DNA from 2 places in the Carnobacterium iners genome. Region 1 is predicted to be linked to the other one. Evidence: predicted binding sites of a transcription regulator. Region 1 holds the regulator's gene; the other holds the start of a gene.
What was found. Region 1 encodes LexA, which represses DNA repair genes until DNA is damaged. Its sites were predicted from a motif close to CNAACANNTGTTNG; they were not measured.
Positions count from the first base shown of each region.

Region 2: parE (DNA topoisomerase IV subunit B) is a predicted target of LexA. The motif match lies at 1,584-1,597, and genes of this name have one in related genera.

Region 1 covers NZ_FXBJ01000002.1:2,005,435-2,009,656, forward strand. Annotated here, with positions in the region: gene tkt (transketolase) at 1-858, opposite strand, end outside; gene B9Y54_RS09550 (DUF896 family protein) at 968-1,207, opposite strand; gene lexA (transcriptional repressor LexA) at 1,366-1,989, shown strand; gene B9Y54_RS09560 (adenine phosphoribosyltransferase) at 2,201-2,713, opposite strand; gene recJ (single-stranded-DNA-specific exonuclease RecJ) at 2,736-4,222, opposite strand, start outside.
Region 2 covers NZ_FXBJ01000002.1:1,874,137-1,878,358, forward strand. Annotated here, with positions in the region: gene B9Y54_RS09015 (aldose 1-epimerase family protein) at 1-689, shown strand, start outside; gene plsY (glycerol-3-phosphate 1-O-acyltransferase PlsY) at 753-1,367, opposite strand; gene parE (DNA topoisomerase IV subunit B) at 1,788-3,791, shown strand; gene parC (DNA topoisomerase IV subunit A) at 3,781-4,222, shown strand, end outside.

The DNA of each region.
Region 1 (4,222 bases):
AAAGAAATCTTTCCCTTCCCATCCGTAAGCTTTTTTAGCAGCTTCAATGCCTTCTGGGCCTAGTGGAGCGCCATGAACTTTATGAGTTCCTTCATTTGGTGCGCCAAAACCAATAATTGTTTTTACTTCAATAATAGTTGGTTTCGTTGTTTCAGCTTTTGCGGTTTCAATTGCAGCATTAATTTCTTCGATATCATTGCCATCTTTTACTAAGATATGTTGCCAATTATAGGCTTCAAATCGTTGCCCTACATTTTCAGTAAACGCTTTTGATGTTGGTCCATCTAAAGAAATATCGTTTGAATCATACAACATAATTAATTTATCCAGTTTTAAATGACCTGCTAAACTAGCCGCTTCAGATGAAACCCCTTCCATTAAATCGCCGTCTCCGCACAATGCGTATGTGTAATGGTCTACAACTGCAAAATTTTCTTTATTATAAGTTGCTGCTAAATGTGTTTCTGCCATTGCCATACCCACTGCGTTCGCTATTCCTTGGCCTAATGGACCTGTTGTAGCTTCAACACCGTCTGTGAAGTTTACTTCTGGATGTCCTGGAGTTTTACTATTCCATTGACGGAAATTTTTCAAATCCTCAATTGAAACATTGTAACCTGCAAGGTGCAATAAACTATAAAGCATAATAGAACCATGTCCTGCAGAAAGAACGAAACGATCACGATCTACCCATTTTGAATTTTTAGGATTTACTTTCAGATGCTTTGCCCAAAGTGTGTAAGCCATTGGTGCTGCTCCCATTGGTAATCCTGGATGTCCAGAATTAGCTTTTTGGACTCCTTCCATACTAAGTGTTCTAATCGTATTAATAGCTAATTGGTCAGTGTTGTCAAACAATTAAATCATCCTCTCAATTGTGTTAATTTCATTTTACTGTTTTTTAGCGTTCAAATCAACGTCTGAACGCTATTTAATAAAAATAAGTTTTTTAATGGATTCTCTAAATTTAGCGATTGTGCAGACCTTTTTCTTTTTGAATTTGTTTTAATTTATCTGGGGTCACGTCTGCACCATCTTCATCGACAACCTTTAATCCTTCAATATGATTGCGCATGCCCCCTCTAAAGGCTGCTAAATATGCTTCTCTTAGCTTTTTTTGTTCTGACTGCTCGGATAAGCTTAATCCTTCACTTTTAGCTTTTTTTGCTAGAGCGTTGATCCGCTCTATTCGTTCTTTAGATATCATCTTATTCACCTCATAATTCTTATTATTTAAACACTATACCAAAAAACTCTATTTTATGCATCAAAATCGGTTTATCTTAGCGAACATTTGTTTGATTCAGCTATTTATTTGTGTTATTCTAGAAAAGAAATAATAAAAGGAATGAGGTGTATTTAGTTATGCGCAAGACACCAGAATCAAGACAAATTGAAGTTTTGCAATATATTCATGATCAAGTAAAATTAAAAGGCTATCCGCCAACAGTACGTGAAATTGGAACAGCTGTTTCATTGTCTTCTACATCAACTGTACATGGACATTTATCTAGACTTGAAAAGAACGGTTTTATTCAAAGAGATCCTAGTAAGCCACGTGCAATTGAATTAACCTCTACTGGATTAACAAAATTAGGAATTCAACTAGAACAAATCCCTTTATTGGGAACAGTGGCAGCAGGTGAGCCTATCTTAGCTGTTGAAGAAGCTTCTGATTATTTTCCACTTCCCCCTAATCTAAAACAAGAGAGTGATACGTTATTTATGCTAACTATACGAGGAGAAAGTATGATCAATGCTGGTATCTTTGATGGTGACGAAGTCATCATTCGTAAACAATCTAGCGCAAATAATGGAGACATTGTCATCGCCTTAACAAGTGAAGACGAAGCTACTTGTAAAAGATTTTACCGTGAAGATAATTATTACCGCCTTCAGCCGGAAAACGATTCTATGAACGATATTTTACTAGATGAGGTTACTATTCTTGGTAAAGTTGTTAGTCTATATCGTAGTCACATCTTTTAATTTTTTTAAAAGTAAAAAAATAAGCTATTAATTTGATAGAGCTATCTAGCCATCTATTAGCAAACTAAATTTTTTATCTATAGATAAAAAAGACCGACCTTAAGATTAGAATTAAACTCTAATTTTAAGGTCGGTATCACTATAGATAAAAATTTTTTTGCTTTTTCCTGTCCTTAACTAGACTAGTCAAAAATAAATTTACTCATTATCATTAGTATTCCATTAACGCTAAAATATCGTAACCTTCGATTTTATTGCGGCCTTTTAGCTCACTTAACTCAACCAAGAAAGCTGTTCCAACAACTTCTCCACCTAATTGTTCAATTAGTTTAATCGTTGCTGCAATCGTTCCACCTGTAGCTAACAAGTCGTCGCAAACAAGTACCTTTTGACCAGGTTTAATAGCATCTTTATGAATTTGTAAAATGTCATTTCCATACTCTAAACCGTAGCTAACTTCTACCGTTTCACGCGGTAATTTACCTTTTTTTCGAGCAGGAGCAAAACCTATTCCTAACTCGTAAGCTACTGGGCACCCCACAATAAATCCTCGTGCCTCAGGTCCTACAATCATATCTACACCTTTATCTTTTGCATATTTAACAATTTCATTTGTTGCAAATCGGTAAGCCTCACCGTCAGCCATCAAAGGAGATATATCGCGAAAAATAATTCCTTCTTCTGGAAAATCAGGTACATCAGCTATATAATTTTTTAAATCCATTCCATTTTCCTCCGTTTCAATTCTACAGTTCTTTATTTAATTGACTTTTAATCCAGCTTTCAAGCTCTGCAAAGCGACTGTAGATCAGGGCTTCTTCTGCGGCAAATTTCCCCAGTCGTTTTTGATAAACTTTTGTATCTATTAATCCTATTTTTTTTACATTTGGCACACTATTCATAATACCATCTTGTATTGTAACAAAATCTACTTCAAAAAACACGTTGATTATAAAAATTAATGTGTTTTCCTTTAATTTTAAATGACTAGATAAATTTTTAATTTTATGTCTAACATCAATATTCTTATGCGTTGCAATATATTTAAAGACTTGTGAAAATTGCATTCGGCTTGGCATACCCTCTAAATAGATGCTTTCTCGATTAAAGAAGCTCACGTAAATACTAGATGGCTTGCTATTATTTAGTAGCTCACTTAATAAATCTAAATGATTTGGACAATCAACTAAAACTAATTTACTTGATTTCATGGTCATCTGCTCAATATCTTTTGGGTTTGTTATCAAATAAGAATAAGCGTTTTTGGGCACATTTCCTTGGTATTCTTTGTAATTTTTCTCGTTAAAAAAGATATAGTCAGCCATTGGTAATTGCCAGATGCTTGTTGCTATTCTAGTGCTTCTTAGATCAAATAGTTGTGTGCCTTTGACTACCAAGTCCCCTAGCATCAACTGAGGCTTACGTAAACTATTCCACTCATTAATATTAAGTTTACCGATAACAGACACTTGGGCTTGTGCTCCTATATTTTCTGCCATCGTTCCCAAATGAAATCCTATTGCATCTAAGACTGAATCACCTTCGAGTAACTTCAACTTCAAATGAGTTTTTTCACTTCCAATTCTTTTAATTTCTTGAACTTGAACTTGTTCGAAAAGAAATGTTGGTTTTGGATTATCTGTACCAAATGGGGCCAGTTTTTGTAACTCTTCAATCGCCTTTACAGTCACCTCTTCAATATGCAACTTTTCATCAATAACAAAAGCTTCTTCTAGTTTGTTATTTCCTGCTTTTTGTTGTAAAAATGCATTTAACTCTGTTCTCATTGCCGTTATATTTTCAATTGGGAGAGTTAATCCAGCAGCCATTTGATGTCCACCAAATTTTGTTATCAAGTGCTCTGTATCTTCTAAAGCATGGTATAAGTGATAGGCCAAAGTACTTCTACCAGAACCTTTTGCGTATCCCTTTTCTTGATCGATAGTAAGAATAATAGCTGGTTTTCCAGTTTTAGCTACTATTTTACTCGCTACGATTCCTAATACGCCTTCATGCCATCCTTGTTTTGCTAAAACATAAATACCTTGATTAGAATCTTCTAGGTCAATCATTTCTAAAGCTTCAGTTGTTATTTCAGTTACAATTGCCTGTCTTTCGCTATTTTTTTTATTAACCATTTCCGCTAACTTTGAGGCCTCTTCGTCATCAAAAGTTGTTAATAATTCAACAGCTGGAGCTGCATCCCCTAATCGTCCGACAGCATTCAGTCTTG
Region 2 (4,222 bases), 130 kb from region 1:
ACAATAAAACTTATAGCATGAATCAACATGGTTTTGCTAGAGATCGTATTTTTGAGGTAACCAATCAGAATGAAACAGCTGTAACGTTGTCTCTTTTATCCGACGAAGAATCCAAGGAAATCTATCCCTTTGATTTTTGTTTAAAGATTACTTACCAACTAGAGGAAGCTTCTGTTAAAGTTAGCTACCAAGTTGAAAATATCAATGCCGATGAACCGATGTACTTCTCTATCGGAGGGCATCCTGGTTTTAATATGCCCTTGACTGATGAGACAAGTTTTGAAGATTATTATTTAAGCTTTTCACCAAAGCGTTCAAGGACACTTATCCCGTTAAAAGGGGCCTACATTGATTATGAAAACCGAACTTTAGGGCAAACAAATACGGATATTGCGTTAAGATGGCGCCATTTTGATGAAGACGCGCTTATCTATGAAACAAAGAATAAAAATGTTTTTTCTATTCTTTCAGATAAAACAACACATGGTATTTCTGTTAGCTTTACAGATTTTCCATATGTCGGAATTTGGTCTCCCGCAAAACTGAAAGCTCCTTTAGTTTGTATTGAGCCTTGGTATGGCATTGCAGACACAAGTGATGCTAGTGGACGCTTAGAAGATAAGTTAGGAATTCAATTCTTAAAACCTAGCGAACAATTTAACTGCGAGTATACTATTACTATTTTTTAATCTAAAAAAAGTCTGACAGATTATCCTGTCAGACTTTTAATTTGTTCTTTGCTTCTAGTGTTGCTACGAATCCTTTTTAGTTTTTTTGTATCCGTATCCAAATGGAACTTTGCTTTCTGTCCCAAGTCGAATTCGTTTGATGTTATCTTTGTGTCGATAGATAATAAAAACAGCTAAAATTCCAGCTATCGTTGTTAACACCCAATCATTCGTTACCAGACTAGAAGGAAGGATAATTAATAAGCCGAGAATACTTGAGAAGCTTACCATCCTTGAAAAATAGAGAATCACTAAAAATAAAACTACACAGAAAATAAAAAACGGCGGATTATAGGCTAATAAGACTCCAGCACTAGTCGCGACTGCTTTTCCACCTTTGAATTGAGCGAAAATTGGAAAGGTATGCCCAATTATCGCACCAAGCCCTACAACCATGGGGTTCAATTCGGAATTCAGAAAATAAGGAAGACTGCCTGCGAGTGTGCCTTTTAAAACGTCAGCCAATAAGACCATAACACCAGCTTTAAAACCTAAAATACGAAACGTATTTGTTGTTCCTGAATTGCCACTACCAAAATCTCGAATATCTTTTCCATACATCTTTTTACCAATCCATACGCCAGATGGAATTGAACCAAGCAAATAGGCTACACCAAACATAAAGATAATTTTTACCACTTTATTCACTCCTAACTTAGCAAATTAATTGCCAGTACGCTGTATTTTACCATTTTTTTTATTCTAAGGCTAGTGAAAGTAGAGCAGAACGATTATTAAAAATAGGTTAGATTTAAGTTTAAATACAAGCTTATAAAAAGGGTTTATCGATTTATTGCTTGCTTTTAAGGAATGGAACTAGTTTAATAGGAAGGCAGAGTTTAATCATTTAAAAACCGAACGTACTTTCGTTTTTTTTACCGAATAAACAATTTTTACTTTTCAATCACATAGAGTTAGAGTATTATTAAATAGATACTTAAAGGATCAAACGGATGTATACGAAGTGAAAAACCTAATTCAATAGCTAAAAACAGATACGGTTTCGTTGAAGGATTATGGAGTTTAACACTAAGTATCACGTAATAAGGAGTTTTTTAAATGCCAAAAAAAATAAAAACAGCGTATGATGATACATCCATTCAAGTCTTAGAAGGATTAGAAGCAGTACGCAAAAGACCTGGTATGTATATTGGCTCTACTGACACGAGAGGCTTACATCATTTAGTCTATGAAATTGTTGACAACTCAGTCGATGAAGCTTTATCAGGCTATGGCGATGACATTAAAGTTACTTTGCATAAAGACAATAGCATTAGCGTAAAAGACAATGGCCGTGGGATGCCGACGGGAATGCACGCATCAGGGATGCCGACTGTTCAAGTTATCTTCACTATTTTACATGCAGGCGGTAAATTTGGTCAAGAAGGTGGCTACAAAACATCTGGTGGTCTTCATGGTGTAGGAGCTAGTGTCGTTAACGCTCTTTCTGAATGGCTAACGGTCACCATTGTTCGTGATGGTGTTGAGTACCAGCAAAAATTTATCAATGGAGGAAAACCCTCTGGGACTTTAAATAATAAAAAGAGCACTCGTCAAAAAAACGGCACAACGGTTCATTTTAAACCAGATACATCTATTTTTTCAACGATTAAATACTCGTATGATGTGTTATCAGAACGGTTAAGAGAGTCAGCCTTTTTATTAAAAAATCTACGCATCGAGCTAATTGATGAAAGAAACGATTGCTCTGATATTTTTCATTATGAAGAAGGCATTAAAGAGTTTATTGCCTACTTAAATGAAGACAAAGATACGCTAACTCCCATTGCCTATTTTTCAGGAGAAAGCAATCAAATTGAAGTAGAATTTTCATTTCAATACAATGATGGCTACTCAGAAAATATTTTATCTTTTGTTAATAACGTTCGAACAAAAGATGGTGGAACACATGAATCTAGTATGAAAACAGCTTTTACGAAAACACTTAATGATTATGCAAGAAAAGTTAATTTATTAAAAGAAAAAGAAAAAAATCTTGAAGGAAGCGACTTTAGAGAAGGACTATCGGCCATTATCTCTGTGCGCATTCCTGAGGATTTATTGCAATTTGAAGGACAAACAAAGAGTAAACTCGGAACGGCACAAGCTCGTGGAGCCGTTGAAGCGGTTATCGGCGAACAATTGAGTTTTTACTTAGTGGAAAATGGCGAAACCAGCCAACAATTGATTCGTAAGGCTCTTTCGGCACGAGAAGCCCGGACTGCCGCTAGAAAAGCACGTGAGGAAAGTCGTAATGGAAAAAAGCGCAAAAAAAATGATTCCTTATTATCTGGTAAACTAACACCAGCACAAAGTAAAAATGCTAAGCGTAACGAATTATTCTTAGTCGAAGGAGATTCAGCTGGTGGGTCTGCTAAACAAGGTCGTGATCGCAAATTCCAAGCGATTTTACCTTTACGCGGAAAAGTTATTAATACCGAAAAAGCCAAATTACAAGATATTATGAAAAATGAAGAAATCAATACGATGATTTATACGATTGGTGCTGGTGTCGGGGCTGAATTTGATATTGAAGCTTGCAACTATGATAAAATCATCATCATGACCGATGCTGACACCGATGGAGCCCATATTCAAGTGCTCTTATTAACCTTTTTTTATCGTTACATGAAACCCTTATTTGAAGCAGGTAAAATTTATCTAGCGATGCCGCCTTTATATAAACTTTCTAAGGGAACGGGTAAAAAAGAAAAAATTGCTTATGCATGGACCGATGATGAGCTGGTAGGGGTAACCGAATCATTTGGAAAAAACTACATCCTACAGCGTTACAAAGGACTAGGTGAGATGAATGCTGACCAACTATGGGAAACAACTATGGATCCTGATACAAGAACGCTTATACGCGTCAGAATCGACGATGCTGCCCAAGCTGAACGTCGCGTCTCTGTTTTAATGGGCGATAAAGTCGAACCTCGTCGTAAATGGATTGAATCTCACGTAGAATTCTCTCTTGAAGAGGGAAGCAGTCTATTAGACAACGATCAACTTATGGAAACATCGCAATTAGAAGATGAAGGAAGTGTTAGAGATGGAGAGTAGGTCGGATATTCAAGAATTAACCCTTGAAGAAGTGATGGGCGATCGATTTGGTCGCTATTCAAAATACATCATTCAAGAACGGGCATTGCCGGATATACGTGACGGCTTAAAACCAGTGCAACGTCGAATTTTATATGCGATGAACGTGGAAGGCAATACTTCTGATAAAGGCTTTCGTAAATCTGCTAAAACAGTCGGAAATGTTATTGGTAATTATCATCCGCATGGCGATAGCAGTGTCTATGAAGCGATGGTTCGTTTGAGCCAAAATTGGAAACAACGAGAAGAATTAGTTGAGATGCACGGAAATAACGGGAGCATGGATGGTGATCCTCCTGCAGCGATGCGATATACCGAAGCTCGCTTATCTAAAATTGCAGAAGAGCTATTAAAAGATATCGACAAAGAAACGGTTGATTTTGTCTTAAACT